4 regions of the Streptomyces sp. NPDC047085 genome follow, and region 1 is predicted to be linked to each of the others. Evidence: riboswitches for the same ligand, from Rfam matches in the RefSeq annotation. Region 1 holds a riboswitch; each other region holds the start of a gene.

Region 1 (7,189 bases):
CACGGTCGCCGGCCGCGCCGACGAACTGTGCCGGTACGCCGTCCTGTTCGGCGACCCGCAGCTCGCCCTCACGGCCGTCCAGCGCATCCTGGCCGTGACCGCCGAGGAGGTGCAGGAGGTCGCCAAGGCCCGCCTGCGCCCCGACAACCGCGCGGTCCTCGTCTACGAGCCGCTGTCCGCCGAGTCCGCCGAGCACACCGAGGAGGCGGGGCGCGGCGAGGACCCGGAGTCGGAAGCCACCGTGGAAGCGGGCGTCGCCCCGGCCGACCAGAACGACAACGAGGAGACGGACCGGTGACCGAGCTCGCCACGATGGACTTCCACCCCCAGCCGCAGCCCGGCGAGGCCAAGCCCTGGGCCTTCCCCGCCCCCGAGCGCGGCGCGCTGGACAACGGCCTGACCGTCCTGCGCTGCCACCGCCCCGGCCAGCAGGTCGTCGCCGTCGAGGTGCTGCTGGGCGCGCCCCTGGACGCCGAGCCGGGCGGCCTGGACGGCGTCGCCACGATCATGGCGCGGGCCTTCTCCGAGGGCACCGACAAGCACTCCGCCGAGGAGTTCGCCGCCGAGCTGGAGCGGGCCGGCGCCACGCTCGACGCGCACGCCGACCACCCCGGCGTCCGGCTCAGTCTGGAGGTCCCGGCCTCCCGGCTGGCCAAGGGTCTCGGCCTGCTCTCCGACGCCCTGCGCGCGCCCGCCTTCGCCGAGAGCGAGGTCGAGCGGCTGGTCCGCAACCGCCTGGACGAGATCCCGCACGAGCTGGCCAACCCCGGCCGCCGGGCCGCGAAGGAACTCTCCAAGGAGCTGTTCCCGGCCACCTCGCGCATGTCCCGCCCGCGTCAGGGCACCGAGGACACGGTCGAGAAGATCGACGCGGCCGCCGTACGCGCCTTCTACGACCGCCATGTGCGCCCCGCCACGGCCACCGTGGTCGTCGTCGGCGACCTCACCGGCACCGACCTGGACGCGCTGCTCGGCGACACCCTGGGCGCCTGGACCGGCACCCCCGGGCAGCCGCGTCCGGTGCCTCCCGTGTCCGCCGACGACACCGGCCGCGTCGTCATCGTCGACCGGCCCGGCGCCGTCCAGACGCAGCTGCTCATCGGCCGGATCGGACCCGACCGGCACGACCAGGTGTGGCCCGCCCAGGTGCTCGGCACCTACTGCCTCGGCGGCACCCTCACCTCCCGCCTGGACCGCGTCCTGCGCGAGGAGAAGGGCTACACCTACGGCGTGCGCGCCTTCGGGCAGGTCCTGCGCTCCGCACCGGACGGCACCGGCGCCGCGATGCTCGCCATCAGCGGCTCCGTGGACACCCCGAACACCGGCCCCGCGCTCCAGGACCTGTGGACGGTGCTGCGCACACTCGCCGCGGAGGGCCTGACCGACGCCGAGCGGGACGTCGCCGTGCAGAACCTCGTCGGGGTGGCGCCGCTGAAGTACGAGACCGCGGCGGCCGTCGCGAGCACGCTGGCCGACCAGGTCGAGCAGCACCTGCCCGACGACTTCCAGGCGCATCTGTACCAGCGGCTCGCCGCCACCGGCACCGTGGAGGCCACCGCGGCGGTCGTCAACGCCTTCCCGGTGGACCGCATGGTGACCGTCCTCGTCGGTGACGCCGCCCAGATCAAGGCGCCGGTCGAGGCGCTCGGCATCGGTGAAGTCACCGTCGTGGCAGCCGATTAGGAACTGCCGGTCAGGGACTTCCGATCAGGGACTGCCGATTAGGGACCGAAGCGCGAGGCGGCAGCCGTACGCGCGCGTGGGGCCCTGGCGACCGACGGGTCGTCAGGGCCCTTGCCGTTCCCGGCCATGCCGAAGCCCCGGTCCCCAGATGTCCGGATTGAGGCGGAGGTTGCCTGTCTGCCCTGTGGGATGCGCTACAAAAGCCCGGATCCGTTTGGGGATCGCGAGCCGCCGCCCGTAGCGTCTTTCGGGCTGTCCGTCAGGCAGTGCGCCGCGCCCGCGGCACCGGACAGTCATCGCCGAGTCCCCGTACGGCGCGAGCCAGGGGAGCCGGGGACCCAACCGCAGTCCCTGGGGTGAATCGGACGCCCGCGCGCGAGCGAGGGGGTCCGTAGGAGACCTTCCTGCTCCGAACCCGTCAGCTAACCCGGTAGGCGAGAGGGAAGGAAAGGACCAGCCACTTCATGGCGTTCATGTGCGCCACCGGGAAGCACCGCAAGCCCGGCCGGGTCAAGCGCACCACCGCTCAGGCGGCCGGCATCGCGGCCCTCACCACCTCAGGCGTCGTCGGCACCCTCGCGGCATCGCCTGCGGTCGCCGCGGAGAACTCCGTCGAGCAGACCGGTCTCACTCCCGTCATCACCGTCAGCGACACGCTGGCCGAGGAGATCGACGCGCAGGCGGCCGCCCAGAAGGCCACCGCCGAGCGCAAGGAGGCCGAGGAGGCCGCGGCCAAGGCCGCCGCCGAGCGCGTGAAGGAGGAGCGTGAGGCAAAGGCCCGCGCCGCCCGTGCGGCGGAGCGCGAGCGCCTGAACGCCTTCGTCGCCCCGATCGCGCACTCGTACGTCTCCACCGGCTACATGGCGAGCAGCTCCCTGTGGTCCTCCGGTTCCCACACCGGCATCGACTTCCACGCGGCCAGTGGGACGCCCGTCCACGCGGCCGGCTCCGGCACCGTCGTGTCCACCGGCTGGGGCGGGGCGTACGGCAACCAGATCGTGATCCGGATGGCCGACGGCATGTACACCCAGTACGGCCACCTGTCGTCCATCGGCGTCACCGTGGGCCAGCAGGTCACCCCGGGCCAGCAGATCGGCCTGTCCGGCGCGACCGGCAACGTCACCGGCCCGCACCTGCACTTCGAAGCGCGTACGACCCCCGAGTACGGCTCGGACGTCGACCCCGTCGCCTACCTCCGCAAGCACGGCGTGAACGTCTGACGCCCGCGCGCACGGCATCCGAAGCATCCGAAGCATCCGAAGCATCCGAAGCATCCGAAAGCCCCGGCTCACGCGCCGGGGCTTTCGCCGTTTTTCTGTGAGCCCGCCGTACCCGTTGTCCAAAAAATATCCATGGATTCCGGCCCGCCGTCGGAAATTCCGGCTCATTGCAATAGAGTCACGGAACACACGTCCATCGTCGACGTTTCACGGGGATTAAGACGGAGGTCGGGCATGCGTATTCCGGCGCACTCGGTGTGCACGGCGATCCGGGACGACATCGTCGCGGGTGTCTACGAGCGCGGCGGCCGCCTCACCGAGGAAGTCCTGGCCCGCCGCTACGGCGTCTCGCGCGTTCCCGTCCGCGAGGCCCTGCGCACCCTGGAGGCCGAGGGGTTCGTGGTGACCCGGCGGCACGCGGGCGCGTGCGTGGCCGAGCCGACCGAGCTGGAGGCGGCCGACCTGCTGGAGATGCGGATGCTGCTGGAGCCGCTCGGCGCCTTCCGGGCCGCCCAGCGGCGCACGGAGGCCCATCTGAAGGTGCTGCGCGGCCTGGTCCGGCTGGGCCAGGAGCGGGCCAGGCGGGGCAACAGCGAGGATCTGCGCTCGCTCGGCGGCTGGTTCCACGAGACGCTCGCCCAGGCCTCCGGCAGCCAGTCGCTGTCCTCGACGCTCACCCAGCTGCGGCACAAGATCGCCTGGATGTACGCGGTGGACGCGCCGCCGAGCCCGGTGGAGTCCTGGGCGGAGCACGGAGCGATCGTGGACGCGGTGGCGCGCGGCGACGGCGAGCGCGCGCGGGCGATCACGGCATTGCACACCGAGCGCGCGACGGCCGTGCACCGGCTGCGTTTTTCCGGCGGCGCGGATCGCGCGGAGCGCGTGAGGACTTCGCAACATGCCGTAAACATGTCGAGCCCGCGGCATTAACACCGGCGCCGTATACAAAGAAGAGCAATTCGGTGGGGCGTATTTCTGCTGCCCGCATTTCCGACGTGCCCGCGATTTTCCTGGAAGCCGGAAGCCGGAAGCCGGAAGCCGGAAAGCGCGGAGGCATGGAAGCGCGGAGGCATGGAAGCGCGGAGGCATGGAAGCGCGGAAGCCGCGCCGCCCGTGAAGGGCGACACGGCTTCCGTGTCGGTCGTGCCGAAGCTCAGACGGTCTCGGGCAGTTCCTCGAGGCCCTCGGAGACCAGCTTGGCCAGACGGTCCAGGGCGGCGTCCGCGCCCTCGGCGTCGGAGGCGAGGACGATCTCCTCGCCACCCTGGGCGCCCAGGCCCAGGACAGCCAGCATGGAGGCCGCGTTGACGGGGGTGCCGTCAGCCTTGGCGATCGTCACCGGGACGCCTGCGGCCGTGGCGGCTCGGACGAAGATGGAGGCGGGGCGGGCGTGGAGGCCCTCGGCCCAGCCGACGTTGACGCGGCGCTCAGCCATGTGTTGCTGCCCTTCAGAGTCTCAGGGTTGTCTAGACCAGTTTCCCATACGGTGAAGCGTGCCCGGAGCGGACCCTCGTCGTGCCCCGGTGTGTCGTCGGACCGCGGCCTCGGCCCGACTTCCGTTCCCCACAGACTGCCTCGCGCCGTTGTCGTTGGCGAGCCGTACTCTGGGGCCCATGCAGACCCCGGCGGACCGGCAGGACCGGCACGAGTACCCCGCCCACTGGGAGGCGGACGTAGTGCTGCGCGACGGGGGCACCGCGCGCGTCAGGCCCATCACCGTCGATGACGCCGACCGCCTGGTCAGCTTCTACGAGCAGGTCTCGGACGAGTCGAAGTACTACCGCTTCTTCGCGCCGTACCCCCGACTCTCCGCCAAGGACGTCCACCGCTTCACGCACCACGACTTCGTGGACCGGGTGGGACTCGCGGCCACCATCGGCGGTGAGTTCATCGCCACCGTACGCTACGACCGCATCGGCCCCGACGGCATGCCCGCCTCAGCCCCCGCCGACGAGGCCGAGGTCGCCTTCCTAGTGCAGGACGCCCACCAGGGCCGCGGCGTCGCCTCCGCCCTCCTGGAGCACATCGCCGCCGTCGCGCGCGAGCGCGGCATCCGCCGCTTCGCCGCCGAGGTGCTGCCCGCCAACACCAAGATGATCAAGGTGTTCACGGACGCCGGGTACACCCAGAAGCGCAGCTTCGAGGACGGCGTCGTACGCCTGGAGTTCGACCTCGAACCCACCGACCGCTCCGTCGCCGTGCAGCGCGCGCGGGAGCAGCGCGCCGAGGCCCGCTCGGTACGACGGCTGCTGGCACCCGGCTCGGTCGCGGTCGTCGGCGTCGGCCGCGCACCCGGCGGGGTGGGCCGGGGCGTCCTCGGCAACATCCGGGACGCCGGCTACACCGGCCCGTTGCACGCCGTGAACAAGGCCTTCCCCGACCACCTCAAGGAGGTCGACGGAGTGCCCGCGTACCGCTCGGTGCGGGACATCGAGGGGCCCGTGGACCTCGCGGTCGTCGCCGTACCGGCCGAGCACGTGCCCGCGGTCGTCGCCGAGTGCGGCGAACACGGCGTGCAGGGCCTCGTCGTGCTCTCCGCCGGATACGCCGAGAGCGGCCCCGAGGGACGCGAGCGGCAGCGGGCCCTCGTGCAGCTCGCGCGCGCGTACGGCATGCGGATCATCGGCCCGAACGCCTTCGGCGTCATCAACACCGCCCCGGACGTCCGGCTCAACGCCTCCCTCGCCCCGGAGATGCCCCGTCCCGGCCGCATCGGACTGTTCGCCCAGTCCGGCGCCATCGGCATCGCCCTGCTGTCCCGGCTGCACCGGCGCGGAGGAGGGGTGACCGGGGTCACGGGCGTGTCCACCTTCGTCTCCTCCGGCAACCGGGCGGACGTCTCCGGCAACGACGTCATCCAGTACTGGTACGACGATCCCGAGACCGACGTCGTCCTCATGTACCTGGAGTCCCTCGGCAACCCCCGCAAGTTCACCCGCCTCGCCCGGCGCACGGCTGCGGCCAAGCCGCTGGTCGTGGTGCAGGGCGCCGGGTCCGCGCCCCAGGGGCACGCGGTACGGGCGACGCGGCTGCCGCACGCGACCGTCTCCGCGCTGCTGCGGCAGGCCGGCGTGATCCGGGTCGACACGATCACGGAGCTGGTGGACGCGGGCCTGCTGCTCGCCCGCCAGCCGCTGCCTGCCGGGCCGCGGGTGGCGATCCTCGGCAACTCCGAGTCGCTGGGGGTGCTCACGTACGACCGGTGTCTCGCGGAGGGCCTGCGGCCGGCGCCGCCGGTGGACCTGACGACCGGGGCGACGGCGGAGGACTTCCATCGGGCGCTGTCGCGGGCGCTGGCGGACGAGACGTGCGACGCGGTGGTCGTCACGGCGATTCCGGCGATCGGGGAAGGATCGCCGGGGGACGCGGAACTGGCGGAGGCGTTGAGCTCGGCGGCCGCTCTGGTCCCGGGCAAGCCGGTGCTGGTGGTTCACGTGGAGCTGGGCGGGCTCGCGGAGGCGCTGTCGGCCGCGACGAGCACGGCACCCCAGGCCGCCGCGAAGGCGCACGGCGCCGAGGGCGGTGCGCACCTTCCCCCACTCGAAGAACCCCGCTCCCCTGCGGAACGCCCGCCCACCGCGGAGACAGCCGCTCCCGAAGGCGCCGAGCCCCGCCTCATCCCCGCCTACCCCGCCGCCGAACGAGCCGTACGCGCCCTCGCGGAAGCCGTGAAGTACGCGCAGTGGCGGCGGGAGGCGGCCGATCCGGGGAAGGTGCCGGAGTACGAGGACATCGACGAGAAGGGGGCCGCCGAGCTGATCGAGGGCCTGCTCCAGCGGGGGGAGGGCCTGACCATCGGGGAGGCGGAGACCTGTGAGCTGCTCGGGAAGTACGGCATACGGGTGCGCCGCGCGCTGCCGGCGCTCACCCCGGACGCCGCCGTCGAGGCCGCCCGCACTCTCGGGTACCCGGTCGCCCTCAAGGCCACCGCCCCCCACCTGCGGCACCGCGCCGACCTGGGCGGGGTACGGCTGGACCTCGCGGACGAGGAGCAACTGCGTCGGTCCTACGCCGAGTTGACTGGACTGTTCGGGGAGCCGGAGGGGCTGCGGCCGGTGGTGCAGGGCATGGCACCCCGGGGCGTCGACACCGTCGTACGGGCGGTGATCGATCCGGCGGCCGGGGCCGTGCTGTCCTTCGGCCTCGCCGGGGCCGCCTCGCAGCTGCTCGGGGACATGGCGCACCGGCTGGTCCCGGTCACCGACCGGGAGGCGACTTCGCTGGTGCGGTCCATCCGGACGGCACCGCTGCTGTTCGGCTGGCGCGGCTCCACGCCGGTCGACACG
Region 2 (7,189 bases), on a different contig from region 1:
GGAGAGGTAGGCCAGCACGGAGTAGAACAGGTGCGGCATGCCGGCCTCCCGCTGGAGGTTCCGGTCGATCGCGTCGTCCAGGAGCCGGGCGGCGGCGAGGTACGCGCGCCAGGCGCGCTGCTCCTCGGGAGTGAGCCAGCGGGTCGTCATGCCGCCAGTGTAAGTTTGTTTCAAACTTGAACCAAGCCCGCCAGTCAGTTCCGCCAGCCAAGCCCGCCAGTTCCGCCAGCCAGGCCCGCCGGCCAAGCGGGCCCGTCAGCCCTCGCAGGGAGCCCGCGCCGATGCCGTACCCGTACGTCCTCCTGTCCGCCGCCGTCTCCCTCGACGGCTACCTGGACGACACCGGCCCCGACCGCCTCCTGCTCTCCAGCCCGGCCGACTTCGACCGGGTCGACGCGGTCCGCGCCTCGGTCGACGCCATCCTGATCGGCGCCGGCACCATCCGCGCCGACAACCCCCGCCTGCTCGTCAACGCGCCGGAGCGCCGCGCGGCCCGCCGGGCGCAGGGCAGGCCCGAGTACCCGCTGAAGGTCACCGTCACCGCCACCGGCGACCTCGACCCGGACGCCAACTTCTGGCACACCGGCGGCGAGAAGCTCGTCTACACGACGGACAAGGGCGCCGAGCAGGCCTCACGCGCCCTCGGCGCGACCGCCGACGTGGTCTCCCTCGGCCCCGGCCTCGACTGGCGCGCCCTGCTGGAGCACCTGTACGACGTGCGCGGCGTACGGCGCCTGATGGTGGAGGGCGGCGGCACCGTCCACACCCAGCTCCTCCAGCAGGGCCTCGCCGACGAGCTCCAGCTGGTCGTGGCCCCCCTCTTTGTCGGCGACCCGGCGGCCCCGCGCCTGTTCGGCCCGGGGTCGTACCAGGCCGGGCGGCTGCGCCTCACCGAGACCCGCCGGATCGAGGACGTCGTCCTGATGCGCTACGAGCCCACCGCCCCCGGCACCGGCCCGCTGCCCACCGCCGCCGACCATCACTGGCTGCGCACCGCCTGCGAACTGGCCGTCCAGTGCCCGCCCTCGCGGACCGCCTTCAGCGTCGGCGCGGTGGTGGTCGCCGCCGACGGCACCGAGCTGGCGCGCGGCCACTCGCGCGAGGGCGACGATCCCGTCGTCCACGCGGAGGAGGCGGCCCTCGCCAAGCTCGACCCCGCCGACCCGCGCCTGGCCGGTGCCACCGTCTACAGCAGCCTGGAGCCCTGCTCCCGGCGCGCCTCCCGCCCGGCCCCGTGCGCCGAGCTGATCCTGCGGGCGGGCGTACGCCGGGTGGTCACGGCCTGGCGCGAGCCGGACACGTTCGTGACGGCGGCAGACGGCACCGGCGTGCTCACGGGCGGGGGCGTGGAGGTCGTCCTGCTCCCGGAACACGAGGCCGCGGCGAAGGCGCCGAACGCCCACCTGCTGCACTGAGTGACACCTCACGGAAAACCCGTGTGCTGAGCGTCCCGAACATGGCGTACACTGGAGACACAACGACGCGGGGTGGAGCAGCTCGGTAGCTCGCTGGGCTCATAACCCAGAGGTCGCAGGTTCAAATCCTGTCCCCGCTACTGAAGGCTCAGGGCCGGAATCCACAAGGGTTCCGGCCCTGAGTGTTTTCCGGCCCCAGTGGAGCGACCCCGCCGGAACGGGACAGAGTGCCGCGTGCGCCCCGTAGTGGCGTGCCTCACACTCCGTCATCCGCTCGGTCCACACCGGTCGCCCGCCGTCCCCGGCCCCGCCACGCTGGACGCACGTCGATGACACGGGAGACGAGCGGTGCGCCCAGGTGAGGTGGAGGAGAATGCGTACGCACGCGCCGACGGCACAGTCCCCGGCGACCGCGTCCCGGCCCCCGGCCACGGCGACGACCCCGCACCCGCCTCCCCGTACCGGGGCCGCACCCACCGTCTCACCGTGCGCGTCCTCGCCCGTGCCCTGCCGGCGCTCCTGATCACCGGCGGGGTCCTGTACGACCTGCTCACCCCGCGCGCCTTCACCGCCGTCCCGTTCTTCACGGCCGCCCCACTGGTCGCCGCGCCCCTGTCCTCGCTGCGCACCACCGCCCTCACCGGCCTCGCCACCCTGCTGGCCGCCCTCGCCGTGCACGCCCGCTACGCCCTGCCGGACGTCAGCGCCGTCACCGAGGTCGTCACCGTCGCCACGGTCGCCGTTCTGGCCCTCGTCATCAACCGCGTCGTACGCCTCGGTGACGAGCGGCTCGCCTCCGCGCGGGAGATCGCCGAGGCCGCCCAGCGCGCCGTTCTGCCCGAGCCCGCCGCGCGGATCGGCGGCTTCGACATCGCCGCGCGGTACGAGGCGGCCCAGGAGGACGCGTTCATCGGCGGCGATCTGTACGCGGTCCAGGACAGTCCGCACGGCGTCCGGCTGATCGTCGGGGACGTGCGCGGCAAGGGCATGAGCGCGGTCGCCGCCGTGGCCGTGGTGATCGGGGCGTTCCGTGAGGCGGCCGAGCAGGAGGCCACGCTGGAGGCGGTGGCCGGGCGGCTGGAGCGGGCGCTGGCCCGCGAGGGCACCCGGCGGGAGGGGATCGACGCCTTCGAGGGCTTCACCACCGCCGTCCTCGCCGAACTCCCGCACGACGACGGCGTCGCCCGCATCCTCAACCGCGGCCATCCGCCGCCGCTGATGCTGCACGCCGACGGCACCCTGCGCGCCGTCGCGGCGGCCGAGCCCGCCCTGCCGCTCGGCATGGGCGAGTTGGGCCGTTGGCCCGACCGCGCGACCGAGACCGGCTTCCCGGGCGGCGCCACCCTGCTGCTCTACACCGACGGTCTGTCGGAGGCCCGGGACGTGCACGGCCGGTTCTACGACCCCACGCGCCGGCTCGCCGGACGCGGCTTCCCGGACCCCGGCACCCTGCTCGGCCGCCTCGCCGCGGAGGTGCGGCGGCACTCCGGCGGCGGGATGTCGGACGACATGGCGCTGCTGGCCGTACGGCGCCCGTGACCGCCGTACGCCCATACGCACCGACGGGCTCGTTATCACTCATGGTGACCGGACGACAGCCCTCCGCATAACATCTGAGTCACCATCAAAACCCTTGTGACTCCTGAATGCTGGTCAAGTCGCCCGTTTTCCACCGGTCCTGGCGCGTATATCCACCCCGATGAACGTTAATGATCAAGCCGAACGGCTTGGAATCTGGCACCTGGGTCTATTAACGTTCGATAACGCAGCGCGGTCGTCCCAGCCGTCACAAGAGGCGGCTCCGTGCGCACGCGCCGAATCCCGCAAGGGAACCGGGGAACCACCACCTTGGGGTGAATCACGCGGACGCCGTCGTGAACTCTTGAGTCCACGACTGGTATACGCGCGTAGGAGACCTTCCTGCTCCGAACCCGTCAGCTAACCCGGTAGGCGGAGGAAGGAAAGGAGTACGCCCGCGTGGCGTCCAACCGGCCTGCCCCAGAAGCCCCGTTCGTGCCCGCTCAGCGCGAATCCGAGACCTTCGGCTACGGCGCCTACCGTGCCGAGGAGGGCCCCTGGGAGGAGTGGAACCCCACCGAGGACTCCATCCGCCCGGTACGCGGCCGGCACCGCGTCTCCAAGCAGCGCGGCGGCGGACTCGCCCGCAGCTCCACCGTCCTCGGCGTCGGCGTCATCGCTGCCGTCGGCGCGGGCGGCATGGCCAGCGCCAACACCGGCAAGCCGCCGGTGTCCATCTCGCTGCCCGACCTGCCCTCCGTGGACTCCGTCGGCCACCTGTTCGACGACGACTCGTCGAACGCGCCCAAGGCCACCACCGCCTCCCTCAGCAACGTCGGCGTGACCTCCGCCGACAGCGCCAAGGGCGCCGACGCCGGCGAGGCCCTGCGCAACCGGATCATGGCCCAGGCCGAGCAGCAGCAGAGCAAGGCCGAGACCAAGGCCGCCGCGGCCGCCGCTGCCGCCGCGGAGAAGGCCGCCGCCGACGCGGCCGCCAAGGCGCAGAAGGAAGCCGAGGCCAAGGCCGCCGCCGCCAAGGAGAAGGCGGAGGCCGAGGCCAAGAGGAAGGCCGAAGAGGCGCGCCTGGCCGAGCTGGCCAAGCAGTACGCGCTGCCGACCTCCTCGTACACGATCACCTCGACCTTCGGCCAGGCCGGCTCGATGTGGTCCTCCGGCTACCACACCGGCCTCGACTTCGCCGCGCCCACCGGCACGCTGATCAAGGCCATCCACAGCGGCACGATCACCGAGGCGGGCTGGGCCGGCTCCTACGGCTACCGCACCATCCTCACCCTCGACGACGGCACCGAGCTGTGGTTCTGCCACCAGTCCTCGATCAGCGTCTCCGTCGGCCAGAAGGTCACCACCGGCGAGGTCATCGGCCGCGTCGGCGCCACCGGCAACGTCACCGGCCCGCACCTCCACCTGGAGGTCCACCCGAACGGCCAGTCCACCGGCATCGACCCGATGGCGTGGCTGCGCGGCAAGGGCCTCACGCCCTGAGCGGTCGGTCTCTGATCCACCCCCCACATACGGTCCCCGGCGGCCTGGCGGCGTCCCCCCGACGTCAGGGCTGCCGGGGTGTCCGCCATCCGGGCGCGTTCACACACCGTTCGCGGAAATCCCGGAATGGGTGGGACGGGAGTGGCGGTTGAACTGAAGCATGACTGCTTCTCACGCTTCTCTGCGCAAGCTCGGCTCCTCCGACCTCGAGGTCTTCCCGCTCGCCCTGGGCGGCAACGTCTTCGGCTGGACCGCCGACGAGGAGACCTCCTTCGCCGTCCTCGACGCCTACACGGCCGCCGGCGGCAACTTCGTCGACACCGCCGACGTCTACTCGGCGTGGGCCGAGGGCAACAAGGGCGGTGAGTCCGAGACGATCCTCGGCAAGTGGCTCAAGGCCCGCGGCAACCGCTCCGACGTCATCGTCGCGACCAAGGTGAGCCAGCACCCCGAGTACCAGGGCCTGTCCGCGGCCAACATCAAGGCCGGCGCCGACGCCTCCCTGCGCCGCCTGGGGACCGACTACATCGACCTCTACTACACCCACTTCGACAAGCCCGAGGTGCCGGTCGAGGAGATCATCGGCGCCCTGGACGACCTCGTGAAGGCCGGCAAGGTCCGCCACATCGGGGCCTCCAACATCACCGCCGAGCGCCTCGAGGCCTCGCTCGACTTCTCCGACCGCGAGGGCCTCGCCCGCTACGTCGCCCTCCAGCCCCACTACAACCTGGTCTCCCGCGACACCTACGAGGGCCCGCTGCAGGACCTCGCCGCCCGCGAGGGCCTGGCCGCCATCCCCTACTACGCCCTCGCCTCCGGCTTCCTCACCGGCAAGTACCGCCCCGGCGCCACCGTCGACAGCGCCCGCGCCGGCTCCGCCGCCAAGCACCTCGGCACCGAGCGCGGCCAGAAGGTCCTCACCGCCCTGGACGCCGTCGCCGCCGCCCATGAGGCCCCGGTGGCCACGGTCGCCCTCGCCTGGCTGGCCGCCCAGCCGACCATCGCGGCCCCCATCGCCTCGGCGAGGACGGTCGACCAGCTCCCGGCCCTGCTGGGCGTGGCCGACCTCCGCTTGACGGACGACGAACTGAAGACCCTGACGGAGGCCTCGGCCTGAGTTCCTGTCCGCCGCAACGGCGCTGAGCCACGACGGCGCAATCCGGCGGTGCCGTACTTCGCGCGCCCGATGGTCTACGACCGATACGGGTTGTACGTGGGATACGGCACCACCGGATACCCGTAAACCGGCTGATACGCCGCAGGCACGGGCGCGGTGACTGCCGCCGCGTACTCCAGGGCCGGCCGGGCCACCTCCCGCCGCTCCCACAGCGCGCCCAGCAGCTCCCGCTCGCGCGGGATGAAGTCGGCCCCGGCCTTCCCCTGCCGCCCCCGGTGCCGCAGGAACGCGAGCGAGGTGGCGTACGCCTCGTACTCGGCCACCGCCCGTGCCGCCGGCCGCCCCCCGAAGTGCTGCCGGGCATGGTCCCGGGCCATCCGCCGCGCCCGCATGGACCCGAGGACGAACGGCTCGGCGGGCCCCAGCCACCCCGCGTACACATACGCGGGCAGCTCCTCCCGCACGGTCCGCAACTCCCGCTGCCGCGTCCACACCGCCAGCCAGGTCAGCAGCCCGAACGCGGGCACCATGAACGCGCCGTACACGGCGAAGAACCCGTACTCGCCGAACGTCGAGGAGCCGTTCCAGAAGGCGTGCATGCTCATCGCGAGCAGTAGCCCGCCGAGCGGGACCAGGACGCGCCGGGCGGTCCGGCCGTCCGCGGAGAGCGCGGCGACGCCGAAGCCGATGCCGGTGAGCACGGTGAACAGGGGGTGCGCGAACGGGGACATCACGACGCGCACGAAGAAGGTGGCGGCGGTGACGGAGGCGATGCCGCGGTCGCCGCTGAGCTGGTCGGTCCCGAAGGCCGTGCCCAGGTAGAGGATGTTCTCGGTGAACGCGAACCCGGTCGCGGTGAGCCCCGCTATCACGACCCCGTCGACGATCCCGGTGAAGTCGCGTCTGCGGAACAGGAAGACCAGCAGCACGGCCGCGGCCTTCGCGGACTCCTCCACGACGGGGGCGATCACGGTCGCGCCGAGGGTGTCGGCACCGGCCGGGTCGGCGGTGGCCGTGGCGATCCACTTGGTCGCGAAGCTGTTGGCGACGATGGCGATCAGCGCCGCCGCGCAGGCCCCCCACGCGAACGCGAAGACCAGGTTCCGCCAGGGGCCGGGTTCGACCCGGTCCAGCCACCGGAAGGCGGCTATGAGCCAGGGCACGGGCAGTACGGCCAGGCCCAGCCCGACCAGGAACCCCTCGGTTCCGGTCTGCCGCCGCACCAGCGCCAGGATGACCAGCCCGGACAGCGCGAGCAGCGTGATCAGCGACCCGTAGCGCACCCACGGGCGCTGCCACCAGTGAGGGTGCGGTCCGCTTCCGGGGCCGGGGGAGTAGGAGGAGGTCGGGTACGGAGGACTGCTGGCCACGGCATCGACCCCTGCTCGTTACTGGTCCTGATGCGGTACGCGACGGAAGAGGAGATCGTTCACCACATGTCCCTTGTCCAGTCCCTGCCCCTCGAAACGGGTCAGCGGACGGAACTCGGGACGCGGCGCGAAACCGCCGTCGGCCTGCGTGTTCTCGAAGTCCGGGTGGGCGGTGAGCACCTCGAGCATCTGCTCGGCGTACGGCTCCCAGTCCGTCGCGCAGTGCACGATCGCCCCCGGCTTCAGCCGGGTCGCGGCCAGCGTCA
Region 3 (7,189 bases), on a different contig from region 1:
GCCTCTCCCGGAACTCCGTGGAGCGCACCGCCGAGTTCCTGAGCGCCAACGGCGTCGAGGCGGTGCCCTACCACGCGGGCCTGGACGCGGGCACGCGCGCCTCCCACCAGGCCCGGTTCCTGCGCGAGGACGGCCTGGTCGTGGTCGCGACCATCGCGTTCGGCATGGGCATCGACAAGCCGGACGTGCGTTTCGTCGCCCACCTGGACCTGCCCAAGTCGATCGAGGGCTACTACCAGGAGACCGGCCGCGCGGGCCGTGACGGCCTCGCCTCCACCGCCTGGATGGCCTACGGCCTCAATGACGTCGTGCAGCAGCGCAAGCTGATCCAGTCCGGCGAGGGCGACGAGGCCTTCCGCCGCCGGGCCGGCGCCCACCTCGACGCGATGCTCGCCCTGTGCGAGACCGCCCGGTGCCGGCGCGGTCAGCTGCTCGCCTACTTCGGCCAGGACCCGGACACCTCGGGCTGCGGCAACTGCGACACCTGCCTCACCCCGCCCGAGACCTGGGACGGCACGATCGCCGCGCAGAAGGTGCTGTCGACGGTGGTGCGGCTGCAGCGGGAGCGCGGGCAGAAGTTCGGCGCCCTGCAGATCGTCGACATCCTGCTCGGCAAGCGCACCGGCAAGGTGATCCAGTTCGACCACGACCAGCTGTCCGTGTTCGGCATCGGGCAGGACCTCGCCGAGGCCGAGTGGCGCGGCGTCATCCGGCAGCTGCTGGCCCAGGGGCTGCTCGCGGTCGAGGGGGAGTACGGCACGCTGGTGCTCACCGAGGCGAGCGGATCGGTACTGCGGAGCGAGCGGGAGGTGCCGCTGCGCAAGGAGCCGAAGAAGCCGGCCGCCTCCCGGTCGGGTTCCGGCGCCGGCTCCGGCCGGGGCGGCGGCAAGGCCAAGACCGTCGCCGCCGAGCTGCCCGAGGAGCTGCTCCCCGCCTACGAGGCCCTGCGCGCCTGGCGCACCGAGCGGGCCCGGGAACAGGGCGTCCCGCCGTACTTCATCTTCAACGACGCCACCCTGCGCGGGATCGTCTCCCGCATGCCGGGTTCGGTGCGGGAACTGGCCACGGTCAGCGGGGTCGGCGAGAAGAAGCTGGCGACGTACGGGGAGGGAGTGCTCGCCGTGCTGTCCTCCCTGGACGGCTCCGGCGCGGCCGCCGCCGAGCCGCCCGCGCCCGGTGAGTCCCCGGAGGACGACTGGCCCGGCCCGGGGGACGAGCCGGAGCCGGACGACTGGATATAGCCGACGGGGGGAGTCGACCCTCAGGACAGCGCCGTCAGCCCCGGGGCGAACGTGATGAGCAGCGGCAGCAACGGCACCAGCGCCGCCACCGTCGTCGTCAGCGCCCGGTGCCGGCGCAGCAGCCGCGGCGGGGGCTCCAGAAGGCGGTCCACGCGCTCGCCGAGGAGGCGGCGGCTGGAGGCGCAGGACAGCACACCGCGGTGCTGGTTCAGCTCGATCAGGGCGAGGGCCGTGGTGAGGTGACCGCAGCGGCGGGAGGCCGTGTCGTCGGCGGCCAGTTCGACCAGCCGGTGCGTCTGGTCGCAGAAGTGGGCGAAGAGCGGGATCCGCGGGAAGCCCGTGGCGAGGGCGGTGGACAGATGCAGCAGCCAGTCGTGGTGGGCGCGGGCGTGGCCGCGCTCGTGGGTGAGGACCGCGTCCAGCTGGTGGTCGGTCAGGCGCTGCAGCGCCCCGGTGGTCACGACCAGCTGGGGCGGGTGCCCGGGCATCCACCAGGCGTCCGGGTACTCGTCCTCCAGCACCAGCATCGGCCCGCGCGTCGCGGGCAGCCCCGCGGGCAGGTCGGGGGCGCGTTCGCGCAGCTGGGCCCGGGCCTGGCCGCGGCGCCGGCGGGCCTCGGTGAGCTCCCGGGCGAGCATCGCGGTCGTCCAGGCGGCCCCGCCGGCCAGCAGCACGGTGAGGGCGACGGCCCACACCGGCGCGGTGGACAGGTCGTACGCGGCGGTGACGGCGGGCGGCGCGGGGGCGAAGACCTGGTCGCGGACGGTGTGGAAGACGGCCGCCGCGCCCAGCACCAGCGCGGTCAGACAGCACAACAGGACCGTGGCGACCAGGCACTGCCACACCCACAGGGCGACCACGGGTTCCCGCTCGGGCCACGCGGCCCGGGTCAGCGCGCGCGGCGCCGGTACGGCGGCCGTCAGGGCGAGGACGCTCAGCAGGAGCAGGCAGACGGTCATGCCGGGGCTCCGGTTCCTGGTCGGAGAGGCGTGCGGGTGTCGGGTGGTGCGGGCCGACGCGCCGAGGGCGCGTCGCGTGGTGCGTGTCCCCGTCAGTATGACGGGGACAGGGCCGCACGTCAGGTGTCCTGCGCCGAACTCGTCCCCGGACCACGACGTTCGCGTCCCCGGACCACGCCGATCGCGCACGACCCGACCGCGAACCAGCCGGTCGCGCACCACCCCACCACGAACCGGCCGATCGCGAGCCAACCGACCGCGACCCCTCGCCCCTCACCTCACCCCGAGACGACGCGCCCGCTGACCTCCCCGAGTCCGATCCGGCCCCCGTCCTCCCCGGGTGCCCACGCCGTCAGGGTCACCACGTCCCCGTCCTCCAGGAACGTGCGCTTGCCGTCGGGGAGTTCGAGCGGGTCACGGCCGTTCCAGGTCAGCTCCAGCAGGGAGCCGCGCTGGTTCTCGGCCGGACCGCTGACCGTGCCCGAGCCGTACAGGTCGCCGGTGCGCAGCGAGGCCCCGTTGACCGTCATGTGGGCGAGCTGCTGGGCGGCGGTCCAGTACATGGTGGAGAACGGCGGCTCGGACACCACATGGCCGTTGATGGCGACGGAGATCCGCAGGTCGTAGCCGCCGGGCTCGATCCCGGGAGCCGAGTCGTCCAGGTAGGGCAGCAGCGGGTGCGTGCGCTCCGGAGGCGCCACGCGCGCGGGCTCCAGCGCCTCCAGCGGGGTGATCCACGCCGACACCGAGGTCGCGAAGGACTTGCCGAGGAACGGGCCGAGGGGGACGTACTCCCAGGCCTGGATGTCCCGCGCCGACCAGTCGTTCAGCAGGCAGAGCCCGAAGACGTGCTCCCGGAAGTCGCCGAGCGCGACCGGCCGGCCCAGCTCGGAGGGCACGCCCACCACGAAGCCGACCTCCGCCTCGATGTCCAGCCGGACGGAGGGGCCGAAGACGGGGGCGGGGTCGCCGGGGCCCTTGCGCTGCCCGGACGGCCGTACGACGTCCGTGCCCGAGACCACGACCGTGCCGGAGCGGCCGTGGTAACCGATCGGCAGGTGCTTCCAGTTGGGGGTCAGCGAGTCCTCGGCGTCCGGGCGGAAGATCTGGCCGACGTTGCGGGCGTGGTTCTCGGAGGCGTAGAAGTCGACGTAGTCGGCCACCTGGAAGGGCAGGTGGAGGGTCACCGACGACAAGGGGTGGAACAGCGGCTCGATCGCCGACCGGTGGGAGGGCACCGTCACCCACGCCGTCAGCGCGCGCCGCACGTCCGACCAGGCGGTGCGCCCGGCCGCCAGCAGCGGGTCGAGCGAGGGCTGCGCGAGCAGGGAGACGTACGGGGAGCCGAGCGCGGCGGCCGCGGTGCCCGCGTCGAGGACGTGGTCACCGAGCCGGACGCCGACCCTCCGCTCCGTGCTGCCGGCGGGCGAGAACACGCCATAGGGAAGGTTGTGCGGACCGAAGGGGTCGCCCTCGGGGACGTCGAAGGGGGGCATGCGGTTACTGCCTCACTCTCATCCGGGCCATGCATGGCGCTGTGTTCCATGTGGTCGCGCCACACGTTACGGCTGAGGTGCACGTCTTGGGCAGTGCCCCAGGGGTTGCCCGCGTGGTGTCTAAAGAGTTCGCAGCAGCTCTCGCGTTGCGCGTCCCGCTCACCCTCGGCGTCCGCGTCCGCACCGCCCCCCCCCAGGCCACAGTGCCTCCAGAACAACGTAACGCCCACCACTGACAGCGGAGGGGGCACTTGGGGCCGGGCGGTGCACAAGTCCGGGAAGCGCACGGTGAGTCGAGGGGACGCGATGTCCGTATTCTCTGATCATGGCCGCACCCCCCGCGTACGCACTGATCGCCACCGACCTGGACGGGACGCTGCTGCGCGGCGACGACACCGTCTCCGACCGGTCGCTCGCCGCCCTCGCGCGGGCGACGCGCGCCGGTGCGCGGCACCTGGTGGTGACGGGGCGCCCGGCCCCGCGGGTACGGCCGCTGCTGGACGCCCTCGGCCGCACGGGGCTCGCGGTGTGCGGGCAGGGCGCGCAGGTCTACGACGCCGGGGCCGACCGGCTGCTGTGGTCGGTCCGGCTGGACCGGGAGCTGGCCGAGGTCGCGCTCGGCAAGATCGAGGCCGAGGTGGGGCAGGTCTACGCGGCCGTCGACCAGGACGGGGTGGACGGGCTCACGCTGATCGAGCCCGGGTATCTGATGCCGCACCCGACCCTGCCCGCCGTGCGGGTCGGCCGCCGCGACGACCTGTGGTGCGAGCCCATCAGCAAGGTGCTGCTGCGCCACCACTCACTGTCCGACGACGAGTTGGCGGCGACCGCGCGCGCGGTGGTGGGTTCGCTCGCGACGGTCACGATGTCGGGGCCGGGAACCGTGGAGCTCCAGCCGTGCGGTGTCACCAAGGCGACGGGGCTGGCGCTGGCCGCCGAGTACCTGGGGATCGAGGCCGAGCGGGCCCTCGCCTTCGGCGACATGCCCAACGACATCCCCATGTTCGACTGGGCGGGACGCGGTGTCGCCATGGCCAACGCGCACCCCGAACTCAAGGCCGTCGCCGACGAGGTCACGAAGTCGAACGAGGACGACGGCATCGCCGTCGTCCTCGAAAGACTGTTCCCGGCCGGCTGACCGGATCTCAGCAGGGCCTGCCGCGCGTGTGGACCGGTGGATCAGTAGGCGCCGAAGACGTTGTCGATCGACCCGTAGCGGGCGGCCGCGTAGTTGCAGGCGGCCGTGATGTTCGCGACCGGGTCGTAGATGTCGAAGGACGTGCCGGCCACGTGGTACGTGTTGAACGTGGGGTCGATGACCTGGAGCAGGCCCTTGGACGGGATGCCCTTGGCGGCGTTGGAGTCCCAGAGGTTGATGGCCCGCGGGTTGCCCGACGACTCGCGGATGATGTTGCGGTGGATGCCGTTGTAGGTGCCCGGGATCTTCTTCTCGGCCATGATCGCGAGCGACTCGCGGATCCAGCCGTCGAGGTTGTTCGGGTACCCGGCCAGGGTGGTGCCGGTCGTGGTGGTGGAACCGGCGGCGGAGGCGCTGGTGGCCCCGATGAGCGGCAGGGCGAGCACGGCGGCGCCGGTGCCGACGACGGTGAGCGTGCGGAAGAGGCGGGACGAGCGGGCGCGGCGGGGCTGAGCGGCAGCAGGCATGGCTTTTTCCTCTCCGTCGCCTGCGAGGTGAGCTGTCGGGTTCGGGCGGGGAGGTGCCCGGCCGCGCCACCAGGCCCGTTGGGCTCTGGAGGAGGCGCGACTTCACCCCGAGCCGTTCCGGTGCGACACGTGTCGACCGGTCTGGCGGCTTACCTGGGTCCCCCGCTCCTGCCGTACGAAATGAGTTCGTCGATGGGTGGTGTCAGACGCGGCAGGATTCGGCGTTCGTCTGACGGCCCGGAACGTATGCGACAGCACATGTCCGGAACAAGTACCGGATTCACAAGAAGGCCTAGTTGACCTTGATCTATGCCGATTTGGGTACTTGATCCTTTGCGGTTGCCAATCCTCAACTGCCCGACAGGCAAGGCGAGAAGGGTGGCCGGGCCGGTGTGGCCGCCAGGGAGGGTGAGTGACCCAATTCACGTAACGGCAAATTACGCAAAATCAGACATGGGGGATTAGTTGGATTCGCTCTTAATGGGGCCATTGGTGGGTTTAAGTCCCCTCGGGCCCGGAACCTCTGAGGCGGCGCCCTTCGTTGAAGAGGGGTGAGGTGGCTCCGGGGTTGCCTCCGGGGCCGCCTCTGGGGGTGCGCTCGACCTCACGTTCGGGACTGCCTGCGGGTTGTCGAACGCGCATCCGGTCGGCGTGTATTCCGGCGACAGGGGGCGCGCCTTCCCGTTAAGTAAGGAAATGTCCGTTCTTATCGGATGGTGGAGAACATCACGTCCGTGATGCCGATACCGCCCGGGCTGGACCGGTGGGTGCTATCGGTGATCGAAAGGGGACCGGATACGCTGAGTCGAGTGATGGCAACGACCTATCGACAAACCGTGTAATCGCCAGCAGGCACCAGCAGACAGGAGACCCTCGTGACCGTCGTCGGGCCGTTCGGGCTGAGCGTGCGGGACCAGGCTCTGGAAGCCGATGTCCAGGCCGGATTGGCGGCTGTCGAGGAAGGCTTGCTCGCGGCCACCAAGAGCGAGGTCCCGTTCATCACGGAGGCCGCGCAGCACCTGGTTCGAGCCGGCGGGAAGCGGTTCCGGCCGCTGCTCGTGATGCTCGCGGCCCAGTTCGGCGACCCCTACGCGCCGCGCGTCGTGCCGTCGGCCGTGGTCGTGGAGCTGACCCACCTGGCCACGCTGTATCACGACGACGTCATGGACGAGGCGGCCGTGCGGCGCGGTGTGGACAGCGCCAACACCCGCTGGGGCAACTCCGTCGCGGTCCTCACCGGCGATTTCCTCTTCGCCCGCGCCTCCCAGATACTCGCCGACCTCGGCCCCGAGGCCGTCCGGGTGCAGGCCCTCGCGTTCGAGCGGCTGGTCACCGGGCAGATCCTGGAGACCGCCGGTCCCCAGGACGGCCGTGACCCCGTCGAGCACTACCTGGACGTGCTGGGCGGCAAGACGGGCTCCCTGGTGGCCGTGTCCTGCCGGTTCGGCGCGATGATGTCCGGCGCCGACGAGACGGTCATCGACGTGCTCACCCAGTACGGCGAGCGGCTCGGGGTTGCCTTCCAGCTCGCGGACGACGTCCTGGACATCGCCTCCGACTCGCACGAGTCCGGCAAGACCCCGGGCACCGACCTGCGCGAGGGCATCCCCACCCTGCCCGTGCTCCGGCTGCGCGAGCGGGCCGCCCGGCTGGGTCTGCCCGAGGACATCGAGCTGTGCGAGCTGCTGGACTCCGACCTCAGCGACGACACCCGGCACGCCCGGGCGCTGGCCGGCCTGCGCGCCCACCCCGCGCTGGAGCAGGCCCGCCGGGACACCATCCGGTACGCGGAGGAGGCCCGGGCCGCGCTGTCCCCGCTCCGGGAGTG
Region 4 (7,189 bases), on a different contig from region 1:
CGCGGCGAGGGGCTCCGCCGACCTCATCCACGAGTTCGCCTTCCCGCTCCCCATCTACGCCATCTGCGACCTGCTCGGCGTCCCGCGCGAGGACCAGGACGACTTCCGGGACTGGGCGGGCATGATGATCCGGCACGGCGGCGGGCCCCGGGGCGGGGTCGCGCGGTCGGTCAAGAAGATGCGCGGCTACCTCGCCGAACTCATCCACAAGAAGAGGGAGGCACTGCCCGCCGAGCCCACCCCGGGCGAGGACCTGATCTCGGGCCTCATCCGGGCCTCCGACCATGGCGAGCACCTCACCGAGAACGAGGCCGCCGCCATGGCCTTCATCCTCCTGTTCGCCGGCTTCGAGACGACCGTCAACCTCATCGGCAACGGCACCTACGCCCTCCTCACCCACCCCGAGCAGCGCCACCGCCTCCAGCGGTCCCTCGCCGCCGGGGAGCGGGACCTCCTGGCGACCGGTGTGGAGGAACTCCTGCGCTACGACGGCCCGGTGGAGCTGGCCACCTGGCGGTTCGCCACCCGGCCGCTCTCCATCGGGGGGCAGGACATCGCCCCCGGGGACCCGGTGCTCGTCGTGCTGGCCGCCGCGGACCGGGACCCGGAGCGGTTCGCCGACCCGGACGTGCTGGACCTCGCCCGCCGGGACAACCAGCACCTCGGGTACGGGCACGGCATCCACTACTGCCTCGGCGCCCCGCTCGCCCGGCTGGAGGGCCAGACCGCGCTGGCCACCCTGCTCACCCGCCTGCCCGACCTGCGGCTCGCGGTGGATCCGGCCGAACTGCGCTGGCGCGGCGGGCTCATCATGCGCGGTCTGCGCACGCTCCCGGTGGAGTTCAGCCGGTCTCCTGAGCCGGCACGCGAACCGGGCACGGGGGACGGACGCGGACAAGCGGACACGACGTGAGCGACGTTCAACTATGTGATCTTCACGTGATCTGTGCGGCATGAACTTGTGACAAGTGATCGTGTGCCGCTACGTTCACCCATCAGCGTGGCCCTGAGCATCACCCGCCGCGCCGGTCCTGCTGTCGCACGAAAGGCCTCCGCATGCTCTCCGGGAACGGTCGTCACCGTCGCCCCCGTCAGGCTCCGGCACTCATCGTCGCGGCCGGAGTGACCGGCTCCGCCATCGCCCTCCCTCTCCTGGGCGCCGCGAGCGCCAACGCGGCCGACGGCACCACGTGGGACAAGGTGGCCGAGTGCGAGAGCGGCGGCTCCTGGAGCGCCGACACCGGCAACGGGTACTACGGCGGCCTGCAGATATCGCAGGCGGACTGGGCCACGTACGGCGGCACCCAGTACGCCGCGAGCGCCGACCAGGCGAGCCGTTCGCAGCAGATCGCGGTCGCCGAGAAGATCCTCGCCGACCAGGGCACCACCCCCTGGGCCACCTGCGCCCTGCTCTCCGGACTGACCTCCAACTCCGGTTCGGTGGACGTGGACACGGGTGTCGGCGCCGGCTCCGGCGAATCGGGCAAGGCGGACTCCGGGCACTCCTCCTCCGGTTCCACCGGTAAGTCCGACTCGTCCAATCTGCCGGATTCCTCGGCTTCGTCGCCCTCGTCACCGTCGTCCGGCTCCTCCTCGGACGCGACCGTCACGCCGTCCCCGAGCGCGAGCGAGGGCTCCGGTTCCGCCGACTCCGCCGGCTCCGACGAGGGTGCGAATGCTCCCAAGTCCGACAAGTCCGCCTTGCCCGACTCCGAGCCCACGCAGGGGAGTGGCGTTTCGGCCGCCCCGGACCCCGCGGTCGACGACTCGGACAATTCGTGGCAGACCGGCGGCTCTTGGAGCCTGGTCGACACCGGTGCGCTCAGCAGTGGCGGACGTCACCGGGGCGGCAGTGCGGACGAAAGCCTGACAAGCGGTCAGGACACCCGTTCCTCGGGCCGTCACGCCTCCCGTGACGCGGGTACCTACACGGTCCGTGAAGGCGACTCCCTCGCCTCCATCGCCGACTCCCTTGACGTCGACGGCGGATGGCACGCGCTCTACAGCCAGAACAAGAAGGCCATTGGCGCCGACCCGGACCACATCGCCCCCGGTCAGACCCTGGACGTCGGTTCCGAAGCGGGCGCGGAGTAGCGGGAGTTGACGCCCCGCTTTCAGGGCTAATGTCCGGTTTGGTGAAAGTGTGGGATGAGTCTCAGAAGCCCTGATCGTCTTTGAAATTCCGCCGAGCGCATGTCTACGGTCGGGACCGCTCGTCACCACGAGCCCCGGCACTCGCAACGCCGAATCCTGCCAGCGGTTGCCCGGGAACAGTCGACGCGTCACGCGCCGTAGGCAGGAGCGGGGGACCCAAGGTAAGCGCCGGATCCGGCAGTTGATGCCGCGACCGGCTTGGGGTGAAGCCACGCCTCCCACGAGGGAGGAGTGGCCGGGCAACTCAACCGGCCCGAACCCGACAGCTCACCTCGCAGGCGTCGGTGAGGGGATCGATCCATGCTGTTTTCCGGCAAGGGCAAGCACCGTCGTCCGTTCAAGGCCACCCGCGCCATCGCGCTCGTCGGTGTCACCGGCGCCGTCGTCGCCGCCCCGCTGATGGCGGCCGGCAACGCCTCCGCCGCCACCGCCTCCGAGTGGGACAAGGTCGCCCAGTGCGAGTCCGGCGGCAACTGGTCCATCAACACCGGCAACGGCTACTACGGCGGTCTGCAGTTCTCCGCCTCCACCTGGGCCGCCTACGGCGGCACGGCCTACGCCTCCCGCGCCGACCTGGCCACCAAGCAGCAGCAGATCACCGTGGCCGAGAAGGTCCTCGCCGCCCAGGGCAAGGGCGCCTGGCCGGTCTGCGGCACGGGCCTGTCGAGCACCCCGTACAGCGGCACCGCCGCCCCCTCCTCGAAGACCACCTCTTCGAGCAGCACCACCACCCGCTCCACCGACCAGCAGGCCGCCTCCCGCTCGGCGACCCGCCCGGCCCCGAGCAAGACCGTCACCACCCCGACCGGCAAGAAGGTCAAGAAGGGTGACGGCGAGTACAAGGTCGTCAAGGGCGACACCCTCGGCACCATCGCCGAGAAGCACAACGTCAAGGGCGGCTGGAAGACCCTCTTCGAGCTGAACAAGGACATCGTCGAGGACGCCGACCTGATCTACCCCGGCCAGCAGCTGCACCTGAAGTAAGGCGCGGCCGGCCGGCCCGGCCACAGCGTCCTCACGGCGACTTCCCCCGATAGAGCCCCCGTGAGGGTCACCCCCCGTCCCCACGGGCCCCCCGCCCTGGTGCGTGTTCCCCCGTACGCACCGGGGCGGGGCTTTTTTCTGCGCCTTTCCCGGTCCCCCTTTGTTCCGGGCGGGAACAATGGGTACCGTCTCCCTGTCTCGCCCTGTCTCTCCCTGTCCACGGGACGGTCGGTCGGTGGCCGACGCCCCTGGGACGGTTAGGCTCTAGTCGCAAGGCACAGCCGTAAGGCACAAAGCCCCGCACTTCCAGCGTCACATCCAAGAAGGAGATGCTCGTGCCGTCCATCGACGTCGTCGTAGCCCGGGAAATCCTGGACTCCCGAGGCAACCCCACGGTCGAGGTCGAGGTCGGCCTCGACGACGGCAGCACGGGTCGTGCCGCCGTCCCGTCCGGCGCCTCCACCGGCGCCTTCGAGGCCATCGAGCTGCGCGACGGTGACCCCAACCGCTACCAGGGCAAGGGCGTCGAGAAGGCCGTTCTCGCCGTCATCGAGCAGATCGGCCCGGAGCTGGTCGGCTACGACGCCACCGAGCAGCGCCTGATCGACCAGGCGATGTTCGACCTGGACGCCACCGACAACAAGGGCTCCCTCGGCGCCAACGCCATCCTGGGCGTCTCCCTCGCCGTCGCCCACGCCGCCTCCGAGGCCAGCGACCTGCCGCTGTTCCGCTACCTGGGCGGCCCGAACGCGCACCTGCTGCCGGTGCCGATGATGAACATCCTGAACGGCGGCTCGCACGCCGACTCCAACGTGGACATCCAGGAGTTCATGATCGCCCCGATCGGCGCGGAGTCCTTCTCCGAGGCGCTGCGCTGGGGCACCGAGGTCTACCACACCCTGAAGAAGGTCCTGAAGACCAAGGGCCTGTCCACCGGCCTCGGCGACGAGGGCGGCTTCGCCCCGAACCTCGGCTCCAACCGCGAGGCCCTCGACCTCATCCTCGAGGCCATCAAGCAGGCCGGGTACGTCCCCGGCGAGCAGATCGCCCTCGCGCTCGACGTCGCCGCCTCCGAGTTCTACAAGGACGGCACGTACCTCTTCGAGGGCAAGGAGCGCTCCGCCGCCGAGATGACGGAGTACTACGAGGAGCTCGTCGCGGCCTACCCGCTCGTCTCCATCGAGGACCCGCTGTTCGAGGACGACTGGGCCGGCTGGAAGGTCATCACCGACAAGCTCGGCGACAAGGTCCAGCTCGTCGGTGACGACCTGTTCGTCACCAACCCCGAGCGCCTGGCCCGCGGCATCGAGGACGGCGCCGCCAACGCCCTGCTGGTCAAGGTCAACCAGATCGGTTCGCTCACCGAGACCCTGGACGCCGTCGAGCTGGCCCAGCGCAACGGCTTCAAGTGCATGATGTCCCACCGCTCCGGCGAGACCGAGGACGTCACCATCGCCGACCTGGCCGTCGCCACCAACTGCGGCCAGATCAAGACCGGCGCCCCGGCCCGCTCCGAGCGCGTCGCCAAGTACAACCAGCTGCTGCGCATCGAGGAGATCCTCGACGACGCCGCGGTGTACGCCGGCCGCAGCGCGTTCCCGCGCTTCAAGGGGAACGTGGAGATCTCCAAGGGCTGACCCGACCCGGCGTAAGGCTTAGCCAGTCGTACGTACGTCCCCGTACCCGGTCCCGTACCGTGTGCGGGGACGTACGCGCGTGTGCAAACGGGAGGCGGGGAAGATGGCCACGAAGGACCGGGACCGTTTCTCCACCACGACCAGGCTGCGGCTGCTCGGCGAACAGACCGCGGCCCGTGTCTACCGCTCCCAGACCAAGCGGCAGGCCCGCCGCTCACGGCTCACCGGCCGCGCGGCGCTGCTCGCGCTGGTGCTGTGCTCGCTGATCGTCGCGCTCGCCTACCCGATGCGGCAGTACGTCTCCCAGCGCGCGGAGATCGCCGACCTCCAGCGGCAGCAGGAACAGGCGCGCGAGCGGGTCGAACAGCTGCGGGACCTCAAGGCCCGCTGGCAGGACGACGCCTACGCCGAGCAGGAGATCCGGCGTCGGCTGCACTATGTGATGCCCGGTGAGACCGGGTATGTCGTGATCGACCCGGGTGCGGCCAAGCAGTCCCGCGCCGACTTCGGGGCCGCCCACCGGCCCTGGTACGCGAACGTCTGGGACGGGGTCGACAAGTCCGACGCCTCCGACCAGTGAACCGACAGAAAGACAGCTGAAGACAGTCATGGAAACGCCTCCGCCCTCCACTCCGCGCACCGAGCCGACCGACGCGGACGTCGAGGCCTTCAAGCAGCAGCTCGGGCGTCCGCCGCGCGGGCTGAGGGCGATCGCGCACCGGTGCCCGTGCGGGCAGCCGGACGTCGTGGAGACGGCTCCGCGGCTGCCGGACGGCACGCCCTTCCCGACGACGTACTACCTGACGTGCCCGCGCGCCGCCTCGGCGATCGGCACGCTGGAGGCGGACGGCGTCATGAAGGAGATGACGGAACGGCTGGGGAGCGACCCCGAGCTGGCCGCCGCGTACCGGGCCGCGCACGAGGACTACATCCGGCGCCGGGACGAGATCGAGGTCCTGGAGGGCTTCCCGAGCGCGGGCGGCATGCCGGACCGGGTGAAGTGCCTGCACGTCCTGGTGGCCCACTCGCTGGCCGCCGGACCGGGCGTGAACCCGCTCGGCGACGAGGCGATCGCGATGCTGCCGGAGTGGTGGCGCAAGGGGCCGTGCGTGCAGCCCCTGGTGGCGCCCGATCCCGCGGACGAGCACCCGGGCGAGGACGGCGTGGTCCTCGACGTCACCGAGGACCGCCGCGGCTTCTTCGCCTACCGGCCCCTGGTCGCCGAGGGGTTCACCCGTGTCGCCGCCGTCGACTGCGGCACGAACTCCATCCGGCTGCTCGTCGCCGACGTCAACCCGGCCACCGGCGAGCTGCTGGAGCTGGACCGGCGGATGACGATCGTGCGGCTCGGCCAGGACGTGGACCGCACCGGCCGGCTGGCTCCTGAGGCGCTGGAGCGGACCTTCGCGGCGTGCCGTGAGTACGCGGACGTCATCCGCGAACTGGGCGCCACCAACGTGCGGTTCGTCGCCACCTCCGCCTCCCGGGACGCGGAGAACCGGGACGAGTTCGTGCGCGGTGTCGTCGACATCCTCGGTGTCGAGCCCGAGGTCATCAGCGGCGACCAGGAGGCCGAGTTCTCCTTCACCGGCGCCACGAAGGAGCTCGCGGGCCGCGACGACGTCGCGAGGCCCTACCTGGTGGTGGACATCGGCGGCGGCTCCACCGAGTTCGTCGTCGGTGACGACCACGTGCGGGCCGCGCGGTCCGTGGACGTCGGCTGCGTGCGGATGACCGAGCGGCACCTGGTGCACGAGGGCAAGGTGAGCGACCCGCCCACCGCCCAGCAGATCGCCGCGATGCGGGCCGACATCGAGGCCGCCCTGGACCTCGCGGAGGAGACGGTCCCGCTGCGTGAGGCGCGCACCCTGGTCGGCCTGGCCGGCTCGGTCACGACCGTGTCCGCGATCGACCAGGAACTGCCCGAGTACGACTCCGAGCGCATCCACCACTCCCGTGTCACCCAGGGCCGCGTCCGCCAGATCACCGAGTGGCTGCTGCGCTCCACGCACGCCGAGCGCGCGGCGATCCCGTCCATGCACCCGGGCCGGGTCGACGTCATCGGCGCCGGCGCCCTCGTGCTGCTCGCGATCATGGAGCGGATCGGTGCCGAGGAGGTCGTCGTCAGCGAGCACGACATCCTCGACGGCATCGCGTGGTCGGTGGCGTAGCTCTCTTTTGTTACCGGCCGGTAGTCGTCGGCTGAGCAGGTCGGATAACGTCTGAGCGGGGCTGAGGGGCCCCTCGAGGGCCCCTCGGTGACGGCCGCCCGGGAAAGTTCGTGAAGTTCTTCACAAGGAATTCCGCCTCATGGCAGCGGGAAAAGGGGCCGATGGGCCCTTCCGGGACCTCCCGGGCCCTTTGAACATGTTCAGATAGTGGGCGGAGCGGGGCTCCGGAAGCGGGTGTCCGAG

The links. A riboswitch is a leader RNA that binds a small molecule or an ion and turns the genes downstream of it on or off. The one in region 1 is predicted to bind cyclic di-AMP.
Region 2: it holds a riboswitch for cyclic di-AMP, as region 1 does, so the genes downstream of both, ABZ865_RS41085 (M23 family metallopeptidase) here and ABZ865_RS36060 (M23 family metallopeptidase) in region 1, are expected to answer to the same signal.
Region 3: it holds a riboswitch for cyclic di-AMP, as region 1 does, so the genes downstream of both, ABZ865_RS38315 (transglycosylase SLT domain-containing protein) here and ABZ865_RS36060 (M23 family metallopeptidase) in region 1, are expected to answer to the same signal.
Region 4: it holds a riboswitch for cyclic di-AMP, as region 1 does, so the genes downstream of both, ABZ865_RS20860 (transglycosylase family protein) here and ABZ865_RS36060 (M23 family metallopeptidase) in region 1, are expected to answer to the same signal.

Annotation. Positions count from the first base shown of each region.
Region 1 is NZ_JBEYUW010000015.1:86,818-94,006, reverse strand. It holds gene ABZ865_RS36070 (pitrilysin family protein) at 1-298, shown strand, start outside; gene ABZ865_RS36065 (pitrilysin family protein) at 295-1,683, shown strand; cyclic di-AMP (ydaO/yuaA leader) riboswitch at 1,971-2,135, shown strand; gene ABZ865_RS36060 (M23 family metallopeptidase) at 2,148-2,903, shown strand; gene ABZ865_RS36055 (GntR family transcriptional regulator) at 3,138-3,833, shown strand; gene ABZ865_RS36050 (HPr family phosphocarrier protein) at 4,057-4,338, opposite strand; gene ABZ865_RS36045 (GNAT family N-acetyltransferase) at 4,517-7,189, shown strand, end outside.
Region 2 is NZ_JBEYUW010000023.1:27,179-34,367, forward strand. It holds gene ABZ865_RS41065 (MarR family transcriptional regulator) at 1-150, opposite strand, end outside; gene ABZ865_RS41070 (dihydrofolate reductase family protein) at 282-1,415, shown strand; tRNA gene ABZ865_RS41075 (tRNA-Met) at 1,482-1,555, shown strand; gene ABZ865_RS41080 (PP2C family protein-serine/threonine phosphatase) at 1,764-2,954, shown strand; cyclic di-AMP (ydaO/yuaA leader) riboswitch at 3,218-3,385, shown strand; gene ABZ865_RS41085 (M23 family metallopeptidase) at 3,393-4,436, shown strand; gene ABZ865_RS41090 (aldo/keto reductase) at 4,597-5,553, shown strand; gene ABZ865_RS41095 (PrsW family intramembrane metalloprotease) at 5,628-6,923, opposite strand; gene trmB (tRNA (guanosine(46)-N7)-methyltransferase TrmB) at 6,942-7,189, opposite strand, start outside.
Region 3 is NZ_JBEYUW010000018.1:9,711-16,899, reverse strand. It holds gene recQ (DNA helicase RecQ) at 1-1,241, shown strand, start outside; gene ABZ865_RS38330 (M56 family metallopeptidase) at 1,262-2,200, opposite strand; gene fahA (fumarylacetoacetase) at 2,479-3,696, opposite strand; gene ABZ865_RS38320 (HAD family hydrolase) at 4,022-4,834, shown strand; gene ABZ865_RS38315 (transglycosylase SLT domain-containing protein) at 4,876-5,361, opposite strand; cyclic di-AMP (ydaO/yuaA leader) riboswitch at 5,364-5,594, opposite strand; gene ABZ865_RS38310 (polyprenyl synthetase family protein) at 6,237-7,189, shown strand, end outside.
Region 4 is NZ_JBEYUW010000005.1:475,609-482,797, forward strand. It holds gene ABZ865_RS20850 (cytochrome P450) at 1-913, shown strand, start outside; gene ABZ865_RS20855 (transglycosylase family protein) at 1,057-2,094, shown strand; cyclic di-AMP (ydaO/yuaA leader) riboswitch at 2,278-2,450, shown strand; gene ABZ865_RS20860 (transglycosylase family protein) at 2,455-3,138, shown strand; gene eno (phosphopyruvate hydratase) at 3,468-4,775, shown strand; gene ABZ865_RS20870 (septum formation initiator family protein) at 4,879-5,355, shown strand; partial or broken gene ABZ865_RS20875 (DUF501 domain-containing protein) at 5,384-5,833, shown strand; gene ABZ865_RS20880 (Ppx/GppA phosphatase family protein) at 5,990-6,946, shown strand.